4 regions of the Yersinia kristensenii genome follow, and region 1 is predicted to be linked to each of the others. Evidence: predicted binding sites of a transcription regulator. Region 1 holds the regulator's gene; each other region holds the start of a gene.

Region 1 (4,191 bases):
ACTTATGTGGTCAACCTCAATAATCTGATTAAGGATACTGAGTTTGCAGGTAAATCCTTGGAAGAGATTATTAAAACTTCCAGTGGCGGTGTCTTTAATAATGCAGCCCAAGTCTGGAACCACACCTTTTACTGGCACTGTTTATCACCGAATGGTGGCGGCGAACCTACCGGCAAAGTTGCCGATGCCATTAATCAATCCTTTGGTTCTTTCGCTGAATTTAAAGCACAGTTTACTGATGCGGCGGTGAAAAACTTTGGCGCAGGCTGGACGTGGCTGGTCAAAAAAGCGGATGGCGCACTGGCGATTGTCAGTACATCAAATGCGGCAACACCGCTGACGACGGCTGATAAGCCGCTGCTGACTGTGGATGTGTGGGAACACGCTTACTATATTGATTATCGTAATGCGCGACCAAAATATCTGGAAAACTTCTGGGCCTTAGTAAATTGGTCTTTCGTTGAGAAAAATTTAGCCTGATACAGCGCAAACAGAAAGACAACACGCGTGGATATTATCAGTAGAAATAATTAAGGGCGGTTTAACCGCCCTACTAATGGCTTCACACCGGCAAGTGGTTTAATTAATTCATTACCGCCACGAAGCTAAAAGCAATAATCATCGCCAGCGCACCAACAGTCGTAATCAGCGACATTTTCAGATTGGTATCCATAAAAACTCCTCAGCCGGTTAATTTTTATACTTGGTCATATTTCAAGTAGCATCTGCGTTAACTACGTTAAATCGCCCGAATCACTTACACTGTAAGTGTATCGGAGGCTCATCCTACGTGTCAGCACAAGCTCTGTTCAAAATGGTTTACAACCAATTTGCCTTTCACTTGCCGCTTTCCTGCAACTCGAATTATTTAAAGTATAGTAAGGTAAAGGCACACAATTAGTGCGTTAAATCATTTTCCCACAGTTAAGAAAAAAAATCTTGTGCTCATTACGCACTTTATAACTTTGATTACCTCTTTCACTTTTCCTCCAGATCAGCCAAAATTCGCAGTTCATAACTGTATGCCGACTAATAATGTCCAATAAAACCTCTCAGACAGCCTGCTGATTCAACTTACCAGCCTACTCTTGTGTCTCTGTCTGAGCGGTGTTCGAGTCATACAGGCAAACGATTAACATAATACTTACCTACTGCAACAGGTGAGCTTAGGAGTCATTCTTTTTATGGCAACGATTAAAGATGTGGCCAAACACGCGGGTGTGTCTACCACCACCGTTTCGCACGTTATCAATAAAACTCGTTTCGTCGCCGAAAATACCAAGGCCGCTGTGTGGGCGGCCATTAAAGAGCTGCATTATTCGCCCAGTGCTGTGGCCCGCAGCTTGAAAGTTAATCACACTAAATCAATTGGCTTGTTGGCAACATCCAGTGAAGCACCCTATTTTGCTGAGGTAATCGAAGCAGTTGAAAATAGCTGTTATAGCAAAGGCTACACCCTGATTTTGTGTAATTCTCATAATAATCTGGATAAACAAAAAGCCTATCTGTCCATGCTGGCGCAAAAGCGTGTCGATGGATTATTGGTGATGTGTTCTGAATATCCTGAACAATTACTGGGGATGTTAGAAGATTATCGCAATATTCCAATGGTTGTGATGGACTGGGGTACTGCCCGTGGCGATTTTACTGACTCGATTATTGATAATGCATTCGAAGGAGGTTATTTGGCTGGCCGTTATCTTATTGAGCGCGGTCACCGTGATATCGGGGCGATTCCCGGTCAGTTATCGCGAAATACCGGTGGTGGTCGCCACCAGGGCTTTCTGAAGGCACTGGAGGAAGCCAATATCCCGCTGCGTGACGAATGGGTGGTTCAGGGGGATTTTGAGCCAGAATCCGGTTATAAAGCTATGCACCAAATTCTGACACAAAAACACCGCCCGACCGCCGTATTCTGTGGCGGTGATATTATGGCAATGGGTGCAATATGCGCGGCGGATGAATTGGGCCTGCGGGTGCCACAAGATATTTCAGTGATCGGTTATGATAATGTGCGCAATGCACGCTATTTCTCACCGGCGCTGACCACGATTCATCAGCCCAAAGAGAGATTAGGGGAAACCGCCTTTGCCATGTTGCTCGACCGCATTGTCAGTAAACGCGAAGACCCACAAACTATTGAAGTACATCCTAAACTGGTTGAACGCCGATCGGTGGCAGATGGCCCATTCCGCGATTATCGCCGCTAATCTTCGCCCGCCGGTAGCGCCCTGTTACCGGCAACTAATTCTGCCGTGCTTAATCATTACCCATGTCATTATCATCTCTTAGCCACTCATTATTAAGTGTGACACTGTCACCTAAATACGCCAGCATCCATGCTAAGGCTGGCGAATGATTATTCTGCTCCCACGTCAAGCAACACGGGCTATCAGGAAGTGGCTCGGCCAATGTTAATGCCACCAGTTTCCCTTGTTCAATCAAGGGCGATACCATATGCGCGGGCACCATTCCGACACATAATCCTGCACACAGACAATCTATTCCCGTGGCCCAATCCGGTGCCACTAAGCGCTGTTGGTTATCCAAGGTCCAGGTATCTCGTTTCGGCAAATTTCGCGCAGTATCCTCCAAACAAAGTGAGGGATAAGGCCGCAATTGGTCATCAGTAAGGGGCCCGGTTAAGTAAGCTAAGGGGTGATTGACGCTCACGACACAATGCCAGCTTAAAAAGCCCATGTCGCGGAAGACAAATCGCCCGCCAACCGGGATGGCGCGAGTCGCTCCAATGGCCATTTCAGCTTGTCCATCCGCCAGTGCATCCCAGACACCGTTAAATACCTCATAACGCACCCGCAGTTCGATATCGGGGAAATGGCGATAAAAATCCAATACTAACCGGCGGCTCCGCTGAGGTTTGACGATTTTATCGACCACGATATTGAGTTGCCCACGCCAACCATTTGCCACTTGTTGGCACTGTCGCCGTGTGCCATTCATTTTTTTGATAACATCTCTAGCTTCTTTGATAAAAACCCTGCCCGCCTCCGTCAATTCTACGTCCCGATGACGCCGCACAAATAACGGCACTGCCAGCCACTCTTCCAACTGGCGCACGGTATAACTTACCGCCGACGGGACGCGGTGCAATTCTTGAGCTGCGGCGCTGAAACTCCCGGTGCGAGCAACTGCATCGACCACATCCAATGAATATTCTGACCACATATTTTGCCCTTCCCCTAGACTAAATATTTGCCATCAATTTTTTTGATAGCATGGCGCAAATATTACCGTTTCACAACAGAATACCTCGCCGCTAGAATGCCCCCCGCAATGGAATTTCAATGATAAAAGTTTTGCCTGCAAAATTATAATGAGACACAAAAAATGAAAACGACTTCCAGTTTCATGTTCTATCTGGCCGGTTTGAGCATGTTGGGGTACCTGGCCACCGATATGTATTTGCCTGCCTTTGGCGCTATGCAACAAGAACTACAGACCTCCGCTGGCTCCATCAGTGCCAGCCTCAGTATCTTTCTCGCTGGTTTCGCTATCGCCCAGCTTATTTGGGGGCCTGTTTCCGATAAATTAGGCCGCAAACCGGTACTATTAGTCGGATTAGGTTTATTTGCCATTGGCTGTCTGGGCATCTTATGGGTTGAAACGGCGACACAGTTATTAGTTCTGCGCTTTATTCAAGCGGTGGGCGTCTGTTCTGCCGCCGTGAGCTGGCAAGCATTGGTGGTAGATCGGTACCACAGCAGCAAAGTCAATCGAGTGTTTGCAACCATAATGCCTTTAGTGGCGTTATCCCCCGCGCTGGCCCCTTTATTAGGTGCGTGGTTATTAAACCATTTCAGTTGGCGGTCAATTTTTGTCGTTTTGTTGGTGATTACACTGCTACTGCTGATCCCGACCGCACTGCTTAAGGAACGGAAAAAAGTAGTATCGGATAGCGTGCTTAAAAGCAAAAGTGCTATTAGTTTCTGGCAGTTGCTGAAATCCCCCGTATTTAGCGGCAACGTGATGATGTTTGCAGCATGTAGCGCGGGTTTTTTCGCCTGGTTAACCGGCTCACCTTTCATTTTAGGCGATATGGGATATAGCCCGAATGCCATAGGTTTGAGTTATGTTCCACAAACATTAGCCTTTTTGCTCGGGGGTTTTGCCTGCCGCAGTGCCTTAAGTCGGATTAAAGGCAACACTCTGTTGCCATGGCTGTTAGCCGGT
Region 2 (4,191 bases), 2.0 Mb from region 1:
GACCACAACCAGCTGAAACGCAGCACCAACAAGGCACCATAAATGATGGCAACATCGGCGAACAAATTCCAAGTTTGGATCGTCGGGTCCAGTTCGGCCTGCACAATCGAGGTTTCCAGAATGCCCGGTAACTGTAGGCCCAGCAGGATAAACACCATGCCGTTAAACACGAATTCTAACATCGACCATACACTGTCGGCGCGTAATCGCATGGTCAGTGGTGCGTTACGAATCACGCCAGATTGGCTGATGGTCATCCCCGCCGCCACTGCGGCCAAAATACCGGAAACGCCAATATGTTCGGCAATCAAGTAAGAGGCAAACGGCAACAACAGCAGCAGGACGATTTGTGTTGCCGGATCATCACCACTCCAGCGGCTCATCAAACGCAGCGATTTACTGTATAGCCAAGTGACGGCCACACCGGCCAACAGGCCACCAATCGCCACTTTCAGGAATTCTAACGTCGCGCCAGAAACCGTAAACACCATGGTGCCCATCGCCACGGCAATGGCAAATTTCAGCGCCACCAGACCGGAAGCATCATTCATCAATGCCTCCCCTTCCAGGACGCCCATAATTGATTTAGGTATGCGCCCTTTCCCCACAATACCGGACAACGCCACCGCATCAGTTGGCGACAATACCGCCGCTAGCGCAAAAGCGGCGACCAGCGGAATACCCGGCACCATCCAGTAAATCAGGTAGCCGACACCCACCACTGTGACCAACACTAAAGCCAGGGCCAGACCAAATATTTCCCGCCCGTGATGGATAAACTCGCGCGTTGGTGTTTTCCAGCCGTCAGCAAATAACAGCGGCGGAATAAACAGCACCAAGAATAATTCCGGGTCGAAATCAACATGCAAACCAAAGTGGGGAAATGCCAATAAGGCACCACAAACAATCTGCATCAATGGGAGGGGGATTTGAAACGGCAACATCCGAGTGACAACGCCGGAAAGCGATACCACCAAAATCAGGATGAGGATTGTAAAAAAGATTTCCATGCTTTCCTTAGACTCAACTCAACTCAACTTGAAACCTGACCGCCTCCCCCCATAGACAGGGCCGGAGCGTAGCTTTTGATAGTAGATCAATTTGTTGCGGAATGGGGAAAAAAATCGCTAACTGAAGGCAAGAAAAACAAAGACAGTAGGGATATTAAAAAGGAGAGTGGCATCGGGAACATACTCATCCCGATGCCAGCAAAGATTCACAACTTAGATTGCCCAGCCGCCAGCATAGAAGGCCACCAGCGCAACCGCGATAATCACGGTGCCAAGATTCAATTTACGCCATTCACCAGAGAAAATACGGCCGATTACCAGTGAACTGAAGCCCAGCATAATGCCGGTGACGATATTACACGTCAGCACGATAAACACTGCGCAGAGCAGGCCAGACATCGCATCAACGAAATCTTCGAAATCCAATTTGGCGACGTTGCTCAGCATCAACAAACCGACATACATCAGCGCCGGAGCCGTCGCATAAACTGGAACCAAATAGGAAAGCGGCGAGAGGAACAAAATCAGCAAGAATAGGATACCGACGACAGTGGCGGTCAGGCCAGTTTTGCCACCCGCCGCCGTGCCCGCCGCAGATTCAATGTAAACCGCTGCCGGTGCTGCACCGACCAAACCGGCGAAGATGCTGCTGACGGAGTCAGAGGTCAGCGCTTTGCCGCCACTGATAATCTGGCCGTCTTTATCCAGCAAGTTGGCTTGCCCGGCGACCGCGCGAATGGTGCCAGTAGCATCAAAGACCGCCGTCATCACCAGCGCCAACACACTTGGCAGCACCACAGGATTCAGTGCGCCCATGATATCAAGACTGAAAATCAATGAGTTACCGTTAGCATCTGCCAGACTTGGCATGGCGAACAGCCCTTGATAAGTCACACTTGGATCAAAAATCAGGCCGATAACTGAGATGGCGATAATCACCAACAGAATGCCGCCCGGTACCCGCAGTTTTTCCAAACCGAAAATCACCGCCAAGCCCAATAACGTCATAATGACCGGGAAAGAAGTAAAAGCACCTAGCGCGACTGGCAAACCTTCTATAGGGTTTTTGATGACCAGGCCGACACCGTTTGCCGCAATCAGCAGCAAAAACAAGCCAATACCAATGCCGGTGCCATGTGCTACGCCCATCGGCAAGTTACGCAATATCCACGAGCGAATACCGGTGACGGAGATAATAGTAAACAGCACGCCCATCAGGAATACCGCGCCCAAGGCGACAGGAATACTGATGTGCTGGCCCAATACCAAGCTAAATGCGGTAAACGCCGTCAATGAGATGGCGCAGCCAATGGCCATGGGCAAATTAGCCCACAAGCCCATCAGCAAAGAACCCAAGCCAGCCACCAGACAGGTAGCAACAAACACTGCGGTTGGGGGGAAGCCCGCTTTACCCAACATGCTCGGCACAACAATGACCGAATAGACCATGGCAAGAAAAGTCGTCAGACCGGCCAGCACTTCCTGGCGCACATTACTACCACGTTCACTAAGCTTGAAAAACGCATCAAGCGAACCTTTTGGCTTGACTGCCTGGTTCGCCTGAGGATTGGTGCTAGACATGGTTATGTCCCCTGTGTGTCATTTTAAAGTAGTCAACAAGCCCGCGTCCTTTCCAAACGTAATCGTTTCCGTCCCTGCCGATTAACTCGTCAATTCCCCCAACGCCGATATGACGGAGAAAATAGCAAACGATTAGCTGGAAACACGCATGACTGAAAAAAATCGAAGAAAAACTACAATAAGCGTCATTGTTGCAGGCAGTTTGGACGCGGCCAGCGCGCAAAAACCGGAGCGTACACTCGGTACGTGAGGATTTTTAGCACTGCCCAAGTTCAAAATGGCAAATAAAATAGCCTTATTGTAAGGCAAACGATTATCTAGCTATTTATGGCGACTAATCAACACCAGAAAGCAATATTTAATGCATTTTCTTACATTAATTTGTCTGGGAACATCTATTCTGGCGGGAAACCAAAGTGTGAGCGGCCTCACACCCGTTTTCTGGCGTAACTGTTGATAAATTTATCAGTTTGCTAATTTGAAAGCACCGCCCTTTTCAATCGCCTGCTGATAAGCCGGGCGCTGATGGATTCGCGCCAAGAAATCTTGCAGTTTCGGGAAGCCCTCAAGCCCATTGCGGGTGTTGATTGCCTCAATAGGAAAACTCATCTGAATATCGGCGGCACTAAAATCACTGCCTGCAAACCATTGATTCTGTGTTAAATGTTGTTCCAGATAATCGCGATGAGTGGCGATTTGCTTATTCAGATAACTTTTTTGTACCCCATCACCCAATGCCTTGGCTACTGGGCGAATAATCCACGGCACTGGTGGCCCACCGAAGCGGCTGAAAATAAGTTTCATCACCAGCAACGGCATCAATGACCCTTCAGCATAATGCATCCAGTAGCGGAATTGTTGGCGATCATAATGGCCGGTAGGCTTAAATAAGCCCTGTGCATCATAGGTTTCCTGTAAATACTCGATAATGGCTCCTGATTCCGCCAGCGTCAGGTCGCCATCAGTAATCACTGGCGATTTCCCCAATGGATGGATTTTTTTCAGCTCAGGCGGAGCCAACAAGCTGCCGGGGTCGCGCTGATAGCGCTTCAACTCATAGGGAACTTGTAACTCTTCCAGCATCCACAAGATTCGTTGCGAACGTGAATTATTCAGATGGTGAACAATGACCATAACCAAGCCCCATATGATGAATGACCGAGAAAGTTATAACGGTACAGAAGTTATTATAGTCGAGTGCCCGATAACGCTATTTATTCTGATATAGGCATAAAAACAGCCTTTAGGTTGTAACTTACAATAACAACCTAAAAGCTGTATTTATTATTTACAACTTATAGCCTGTATTTTACTTTTACAACTTATTAGCTGTATTATGGAATTACAGTTTAGACGCTGTATTTTGCTATTGCGCACCATTCTCTGCTGAGAGGTCTTGATGGACTATCCCATTAAAATTTTGAGTCAATTACGCCCTACGTTGATTGGTTTTCGAAAAAATAAAGGGCTGACTCAGGCCAGCCTGGCACAACTGTTAGGTATCACCCAGCAGTCCTATGCAAAGCTTGAAGCTGATCCCGCCTCGGCCAGTGTTGAACGGCTTTTTAAAGTATTACAACTTTTAGACGTAGAACTGATC
Region 3 (4,191 bases), 3.6 Mb from region 1:
AAAAGCAATAAGTAGACGGATTTTTTATAACGGATATACAGGGGTGCGCGGATGGCATCCCCTGAGAAATTAAATAAAATTCAATATTTAAATGACTTTATGTGGGCCAAAACACTCATAATGAATGCGCTCAGACGCCACCCCTTGTGCTAATAGCTGGCGACCGGCAAATTGCATAAAAGCGAGTGGGCCGCAGAAGTAATAATGTCGATTGGGATCGGCTGCCAGCCATTGATGTGAACTGAGGTCCATCAAACCTTCACTGTGATAATCCTCCCCGCGCTTATCCTGCTCTGTTGGTTCGCGATACCACACATGGCGGCTGATATTGGGCATAGTGTTTGCTATCGCGGCAACTTCCTCGGCAAATGCATGAACTCGCCCATTTTCAGCCGCATGTAACCAATGTATTGGCGCGGAATGCTGCTGTTTATGCAGGGTATTGAGCATACTTAACATTGGGGTTTGGCCTACACCGGCAGAAATTAGCGCCACGGGTGTTTCTGGGGGTATATCCAGGAAAAAATCACCCCGAGGGGGCGCGATGCGAACACTGTCCCCCTCGTTCAATTCACGGTGCAAATAGTTTGAAACCGTTCCTTGTTCTTCGCGTTTCACCGCAATACGGTAGGTTTTTCCGTTAGGGGCCGCAGTCAGGGAATATTGGCGGATTTCCTGATATTCAAGCCGCTCATCTTCGATATATATGCCCAAATATTGGCCCGGTTTGAAATCCAACACCTGACCACCGTCTTCTGGCGCTAATACAAAGCTGCTAATCACTTCGCTCTGTCTCTCTTTTTTGATGATGCGGAAACGGCGCAAGGTTCGCCATCCACCGGTTGCAGACTCACCCTGTTGATAAATCTGACTTTCTCGCGTAATAAACACATCAGCCAGCACCCCATAAGCTTTACCCCAGGCATCTAATACTTCTTGGCCCGGAGAGAGCAGCTCATCCAGTGTGTTTATCAGATGATGGCCGACTATTGAATAATGCTCGGGCTGAATGTTTAGGCTGGTGTGTTTCTGGGCAATACGTTCAACTGCGGGCAATAAAGCGGCCAGATTTTCAAGATTTGCCGCATAAGCGCAAATGGCGTTGAACAGGGCTTCGCGTTGATCGCCATTAAACTGATTGCTCATATTGAAAATGTGTTTGAGTTCAGGATTATGCTCGAACATACGGTCATAGAAATGTGCCGTGAGCTTGGGGCCGGTGGCGGCCAGTAATGGAATAGTGGATTTAACAGTAGCGATGGTGTGGTTATCCAGCATGCGGTGCTCCTTAAAGATTTATCCCCTGCGTCCTGACTGAAATGCCGATGACTTGGGTGTTATTAGTGTGCAAATTAATACATGTATTTTAAATGCATCTTATAGTGTGCCCTTTAATTTGTAAATGCACATTTCCCTTACCAGAGATGACTCCGCAGTGTCAGTTCACAGAATGTGAAAAAATCACATAATGAATATGAGGATAATTCCGTTGCATTGAATGAAGTCTGAACAGGTCAAAGCCTTACGCAGTCTGGAGCCAATCGTTTGCGTAAAAACCTCTGTCAAGACCTATCTTAACGGGGGGGAAACAGTTTACACTGTGTCATAAAGCCCAGAAGGGCAGTCCACCAGATCTATTTTGTTAGCTAAGTCAGGAGAGCCGGATGTTAAAGCGTGAAATGAACATTGCCGATTATGATGCAGATCTATGGCGTGCAATGGAGCAAGAAGTGGTGCGCCAGGAAGAGCACATTGAGCTGATTGCCTCTGAGAACTACACCAGCCCGCGTGTTATGCAAGCACAAGGTTCTCAGTTGACCAACAAATATGCTGAAGGCTATCCGGGCAAGCGTTACTACGGTGGCTGTGAGTATGTTGATATTGTTGAGCAACTGGCAATTGATCGTGCAAAAGAGTTGTTTGGCGCTGATTACGCCAACGTCCAGCCGCATTCCGGTTCTCAGGCGAACGTGGCGGTTTACTCTGCATTGCTGCAACCGGGCGACACTGTTCTGGGGATGAATCTGGCACACGGCGGCCACTTGACCCACGGTTCACCGGTTAACTTTTCCGGTAAATTGTACAATATCGTTCCTTACGGTATCGACGAGTCGGGCAAAATTGATTATGAAGATATGGCGCGTCAGGCCGAAATTCATAAACCAAAAATGATCATCGGGGGCTTCTCTGCCTATTCCGGTATTGTTGACTGGGCAAAAATGCGCGAAATCGCCGACAGCATCGGCGCATGGTTCTTTGTGGATATGGCACACGTCGCCGGTCTGGTGGCTGCGGGCGTTTATCCTAACCCAGTTCCACATGCACACGTTGTGACCACCACTACGCACAAAACATTGGCTGGCCCACGCGGCGGTTTGATTTTGGCGAAAGGTGGCGACGAAGATCTGTATAAAAAACTGAACTCTTCTGTGTTCCCAGCGAACCAGGGCGGCCCACTGATGCACGTTATCGCGGGCAAAGCGGTAGCGCTGAAAGAAGCTATGGAACCTGAGTTCAAGGTTTACCAGCAACAAGTGGCTAAGAACGCCAAAGCCATGGTGGCGGTTTTCCTGGAGCGCGGCTATAAAGTGGTTTCCGGCGGTACAGATAACCACCTGTTCCTGCTTGATTTGGTTGATAAAAACATCACCGGTAAAGATGCCGATGCTGCTTTGGGCCGTGCCAATATCACCGTGAACAAAAATAGTGTGCCAAATGATCCGAAAAGCCCATTTGTCACTTCAGGTGTGCGTATCGGCAGCCCGGCTATTACTCGCCGTGGCTTCAAAGAAGAAGAATCTCGCGAACTGGCTGGCTGGATGTGTGATGTGTTGGATAACATCACCGATGAAGCGACTATCGAACGTATCAAACAGAAAGTTCTGGCTATCTGCGCCCGTTTCCCGGTTTACGCATAATTTCGGCCGATTGAATTTTTCTAATAAAACCCGCGCAATGCGGGTTTTTTGTTATTAACGTTATGTAAATGTGAAGCTAATCTCAAATTACATGTTTACCTAATGACAAAGTTGCTAGCAGGCGGGGCCTCTGTCACAGTGACCGGCTGACCTCGGAGGGATTCATGGTATTGCAATCAACACGTTGGCTGTCGCTCAGCTATTTCACCTATTTCTTTTCTTATGGGATTTTCCTGCCTTTCTGGGGCATTTGGTTACAAGGGGAAGGGATACCGCCTGAAACCATTGGTATTTTGTTGGGCGCTGGATTAATTTCCCGCTTTCTCGGTAGCTTGATTATTGCTCCCAGTGTTAAAGATCCTTCCCATCTGGTGACGGCAATCCGCATTCTGGCGCTCCTGACATTGGCCTTCGCCGTGGGTTTTTGGTTTGGTAATGGTTGGGCTTGGCTAATGGTGATTATTGCCGGTTTTAACCTGTTTTTTGGCCCCTTAGTGCCACTGACCGATGCGCTGGCGGCGACCTGGCAAAAACAGATAACCATGGATTACGGCAAAGTCCGGCTCTGGGGATCGCTGGCGTTTGTTATTGGTTCTGCATTGACCGGTAAACTGGTCTCTGTTTGGGGCCATCCGGCGATTCTTTACAGCTTGCTGTTCGGCGTTTCAGCCATGTTACTGGGAGCATTGCTGAAACCGAGTGTGATGCCGCAGGGCGAGGTTAAACACCGCAATGTCGCCGCCACTGACTGGAAAGTGCTGCTTTCTGAGCCGCAGGTATGGCGTTTTTTGCTGTGTGTGACTCTCTTGCAAGGCGCACATGCCGGATATTACAGTTTCAGTTCTATTTACTGGAAAGAGGCCGGTTATTCTGCCGCCACCATTGGCTATTTATGGTCTTTGGGGGTGGTGGCTGAGATCCTGGTATTTGCATTCAGCAATGTCCTTTTCCGCCGCTGGACTGCCCGCAGCCTGTTATTGCTTTCCGCTGTGAGTGGCATTATCCGTTGGAGCTTGATGGCTTCCACCACGGATCTGTCGTGGCTTATTCTGATTCAAATCCTGCATTGTGGCTCATTTACTGTTTGCCATTTGGCTGCGATGCGCTTTATTGCCGCCCGACGCGGGGCTGATGTGATTCGTTTGCAGTCGGTTTATTCTGCACTGGCGATGGGCGGAGGAATCGCGGTGATGACTATTATCTCGGGTTTCCTGTTCGAACATTATCAGGGCGGTGTTTTCTGGGTGATGGCATTGATAGTGATTCCGGTGCT
Region 4 (4,191 bases), 1.1 Mb from region 1:
GCAAGTAAACGCTTACTGCGCGGCACATTGTGGTGGGAATTTGCATTGCTGGGGCTGGTGGCAGGTATGGCGGCTGCCATTGGAGCAGAAGCGGCACTTTGGGCATTGCAGCGCTTAGTGTTTGATTTCCCGTGGCAACCTAACTGGATGATGTGGTGGTTATTGCCACTGGCGGCAGCACTGTTGCTGTCACTGTGCGGTGGTTGGTTGGGGGCGCGGTTGTTGCAGGGGCGGAATACCCTTCTTACTTGACGTTGCAGCGTTGTTGGCGGCTCTCGTTCACCCGAATCACTGACTTGTGTCAGCTCATCGGGATTCGCTCGTTTGCCGCCTGGCTGCAATGCCAATTACTTTGGGTATTGATCGAAGTTAGCTACAGCTTAGCTTGCGCCCAACGCAGAGCGTTTTGGTATTCCGCGGGTAGCAAAGGTGCTAATGCCGTCAGGGCCGCACTTAATGCTGCGCCATCGGGATCATTTAAATTCAAATGGCCCACTTTGCGGCCTTCGCGCACTTCTTTTTCATACCAATGCAGATGCACCAAGGGCAGTGACAGCCACGTGATATTCACTGGCGTGCCAATCAGATTGACCATCGCGGAGGGAGTATTTACCACCGGCTTGGGTAGCGGTAAATCCAAAATAGCCCGCAGATGCAGCTCAAACTGGCTGATAGACGCCCCATTTTGTGTCCAGTGACCACTGTTATGTACTCGCGGTGCCAGCTCATTGATTAATAAACTGTCGTCGACGATAAAACATTCCATCGCCATTACACCCACATAATTCAGCTCATCCATGATTGCAGACAGCATTTTTTCTGCTTGCTGCTGTAGTTTGCGATTGGGCCGTGGCAATGCCACGCTCATACGCAAAATGCCCTCTTCATGAAGATTATGGGTCAGTGGATAAAAGACTGATTGGCCTTGATGGCTGCGCGCACCGACCAGTGAAACCTCGCCGGAAAAGTTAATCCCCTGCTCGACAATACATTCGCCGTAAGCATCGGTTGGCAAACACTCTTGCTCACCGGCGCGTAAACGCCACTGACCACGACCGTCATAACCGCCGACCCGACGTTTCACGATGGCTAACTCACCCAGTGTGGTGAAAATTTGCGGCCATTCACTCTTGCTGGCCAGCAATTGCCATGGCGCGGTGGCGAGATTCAGGCTATCGAGCAATTGCTTTTGCGTCAGACGATCAGCCAAACGTGGGAAAATATCGCGGTTAACGAAAGCGGTGTGGGTGGCGAGTTCGCGGGTTAAAGCCGTTTCTGGCCAGCGCTCAATCTCGGCAGTAATCACACTGTGCTGATAAGGCACGGCTTCTGGCTCGGCATCTAAACCCACCGGATAAACAGCAATACCCAGCGGCTCACCAGCTTGACGCAACATGCGCCCCAACTGACCATTGCCTAATACGCAAACGGGTTTCATGCTTCATCCCTCGGATCGGGATTATCCAACACTTCGTCAGTTTGGTTCTTACGCCAATCCGCTAAACGTGCAGCCAATTCAACATCATGCAGCGCCAGTATTTGCGCCGCCAGCAATGCAGCATTCGCCGCCCCAGCTTTACCAATAGCCAGCGTCCCCACCGGAATACCCCGTGGCATCTGCACAATGGAATAGAGACTATCGACGCCGCTTAATGCCGCACTTTGTACCGGCACACCTAAAACCGGCACCAGTGTTTTGGCCGCCAGCATACCTGGCAGGTGAGCAGCACCGCCCGCGCCTGCAATAATGACATGTAAGCCATTCGCGTCGGCTTGTTCAGCAAAACTGAACAGTTTATCGGGGGTGCGGTGGGCAGAAACCACCTCGACATGAAACGGGACATTGAGCGTGGTGAGCACGTCGGCGGCGAACTGCATGGTGGCCCAGTCACTCTTGGACCCCATTACGATAGCGATTTTAACCCCGGCTGGATAAGCCGAATCGAGGTTAGCTCCCATGAGTGTAAAGCTCCTGTGATTGCGCAAGCGTCGGCCAGAATGATCTTATTTCAATCATGGCTGGCGGAGAGGGCGTAGAGCATATCATGAGCCAAAGGCGAGGAAAACGGTTGCGTAGCGGCTTTTAGTGGGTTTTATCAGTTTTTTATCGCAGTTTATGGGGTGCAGCGGGAAGGTTAAAACGGGAATTTAATCAATTCAACACTATCAGCCGTGACTTTAACCATTGAGCCCTCAACATGCCAGGCACCTAAAACCAGCCGGTGTGCCGTTTCCGCCGCTAATTCGACAATATGAACCGCAGGACGGTGGGTATGCCCATGAATCATCCAACTGACATTATTTCGCTCGAAAGTCTCAACCACCGCGTGTGGATTGACATCCATAATCAGTTGCGATTTACCGCTATTATTTTGTTGGCTTTGATTGCGCATATAAGCAGCAATGCGTAAGCGAAAACGCAGCGGTAGCCACAGAAAGAGCTTTTGGATCAGGGGATTGTGTACTCGGCGGCGAAAATGCTGATAGTCGGCATCATCAGTACACAGGGTATCGCCATGTAAAATAACGATTTTACGGCCATACAACTCAACAACTTTCTCTTCCGGCAGCAAGATCATACCACTTTCAAGCGCAAAGCGTTTGCCCAGCAAAAAATCGCGGTTACCGTGAATAAAGTAGCAGGGCACGCCCTGTTGCTGGAGTGATTTTAACGCAGTAGCAACTTGCCGATACAGCGGCTCGGGATCATCGTCACCAATCCAGGATTCGAATAAATCGCCCAGGATATATAATGCATCAGCATGAATAGCATCACGCTGTATAAAATGCAGGAAACCGGCAGTGATTGCCGGTTCCTGAACGCTAAGATGCAAATCTGCAATAAAAAGCGTGCTCATTAAGCCGTTATTACTCGCTAACAGTAACGCTTTGAATGATCACATCTTCTTTTGGCACATCTTGATGCATACCGCTGCGGCCAGTCGCGACGTTTTTGATTTTATCAACCACGTCCAAGCCGTCAGTCACTTCAGCGAACACGCAGTAACCCCAACCATCTGGGCGCTCTGAACGGAAGTTAAGGAAGTCATTGTCTGCAACGTTAATAAAGAACTGAGCAGTAGCAGAGTGTGGATCGTTGGTACGCGCCATTGCCAAGGTGCCACGGGTATTTTTCAGACCGTTGTTGGCTTCGTTCTTGATAGGGGCATCCGTTGTTTTCTGGTTCATGCCCGGCTCAAAACCACCGCCCTGGATCATGAAGCCATCGATAACACGGTGGAAAATAGTGTTATCATAGAAACCTTTACGGCAGTAGTTCAGGAAATTTTCAACAGTAGCTGGCGCTTTATCCGCGAAGGTGTTGATGACGATATCGCCGTGATTAGTATGAAAAGTGACCATAATAATGTTCCCGCTAGTGTAATAAGTGTATTCACAAATGAGTCGTAACTCTTTAGACGGCTCTTATATCATATCTGCGGGATTGAGTCAGCATTCGAAACGCCGGCAAGATGTGCGAAAAAGTGCTGTATCGAAGGCAAATTTACCGCATAATCTGATGATATCTTGTTAAACCATGCGTATCGCAAAAACAAAAACCACGGAATGTCCCGATGCTAAAGATTTTTAATACACTGAGTCGCCAAAAAGAGGAATTCAAGCCTATTCATGCCGGTAAAATAGGTATGTATGTATGCGGGATCACCATTTATGACCTGTGTCACATTGGGCATGGGCGTACTTTTGTCGCTTTCGACGTTGTTGCGCGTTATTTGCGTTATTTAGGGTATTCTTTGACGTACGTCCGCAATGTCACTGACGTTGACGATAAAATTATTAAACGGGCCATTGAAAACAATGAAACCTGCGAGCAACTGACTACGCGGATGTTGGCTGAAATGCACAAAGATTTTGATGCATTGAACCTCAAACGCCCAGATTTAGAGCCGCGCGCTACCCATCACATCCCCGAAATTATTGAGCTGACCGAGCGTTTGATCGCCCGCGAGCATGCTTACGTGGCTGCCAATGGGGATGTTATGTTCTCTGTTGAGAGTGATCCAGATTACGGTTTGTTATCTCGTCAAGATCTGGACCAGTTGCAAGCGGGGGCGCGAGTTGAAGTGGCTGATGTTAAACGCAACCCGATGGATTTCGTGCTGTGGAAAATGTCCAAACCCGGCGAACCTAGCTGGGAATCACCTTGGGGGCCGGGCCGCCCTGGTTGGC

What was found. The regulator PurR, encoded in region 1, represses purine synthesis genes. The targets are predictions, from matches to a motif close to CANGCAAACGTTTGCNTG.
Positions count from the first base shown of each region.
Region 2: DX162_RS07875 (NCS2 family permease) is a predicted target of PurR. The motif match lies at 2,647-2,664, and genes of this name have one in related genera.
Region 3: glyA (serine hydroxymethyltransferase) is a predicted target of PurR. The motif match lies at 1,535-1,552, and genes of this name have one in related genera.
Region 4: purE (5-(carboxyamino)imidazole ribonucleotide mutase) is a predicted target of PurR. The motif match lies at 2,059-2,076, and genes of this name have one in related genera.

Region 1 covers NZ_UHIY01000001.1:3,722,895-3,727,085, forward strand. Annotated here, with positions in the region: gene sodB (superoxide dismutase [Fe]) at 1-480, shown strand, start outside; gene cydH (cytochrome bd-I oxidase subunit CydH) at 584-673, opposite strand; gene purR (HTH-type transcriptional repressor PurR) at 1,185-2,210, shown strand; gene punR (DNA-binding transcriptional activator PunR) at 2,260-3,186, opposite strand; gene punC (purine nucleoside transporter PunC) at 3,349-4,191, shown strand, end outside.
Region 2 covers NZ_UHIY01000001.1:1,710,893-1,715,083, reverse strand. Annotated here, with positions in the region: gene DX162_RS07880 (Na+/H+ antiporter) at 1-1,010, opposite strand, end outside; gene DX162_RS07875 (NCS2 family permease) at 1,224-2,591, opposite strand; gene DX162_RS07865 (glutathione S-transferase family protein) at 3,057-3,725, opposite strand; gene DX162_RS07860 (helix-turn-helix transcriptional regulator) at 3,991-4,191, shown strand, end outside.
Region 3 covers NZ_UHIY01000001.1:128,760-132,950, reverse strand. Annotated here, with positions in the region: gene hmpA (NO-inducible flavohemoprotein) at 88-1,278, opposite strand; gene glyA (serine hydroxymethyltransferase) at 1,665-2,918, shown strand; gene DX162_RS00545 (3-phenylpropionate MFS transporter) at 3,083-4,191, shown strand, end outside.
Region 4 covers NZ_UHIY01000001.1:2,639,444-2,643,634, forward strand. Annotated here, with positions in the region: gene ybbP (putative ABC transporter permease subunit YbbP) at 1-252, shown strand, start outside; gene purK (5-(carboxyamino)imidazole ribonucleotide synthase) at 374-1,438, opposite strand; gene purE (5-(carboxyamino)imidazole ribonucleotide mutase) at 1,435-1,959, opposite strand; gene DX162_RS12000 (UDP-2,3-diacylglucosamine diphosphatase) at 2,136-2,858, opposite strand; gene ppiB (peptidylprolyl isomerase B) at 2,869-3,363, opposite strand; gene cysS (cysteine--tRNA ligase) at 3,576-4,191, shown strand, end outside.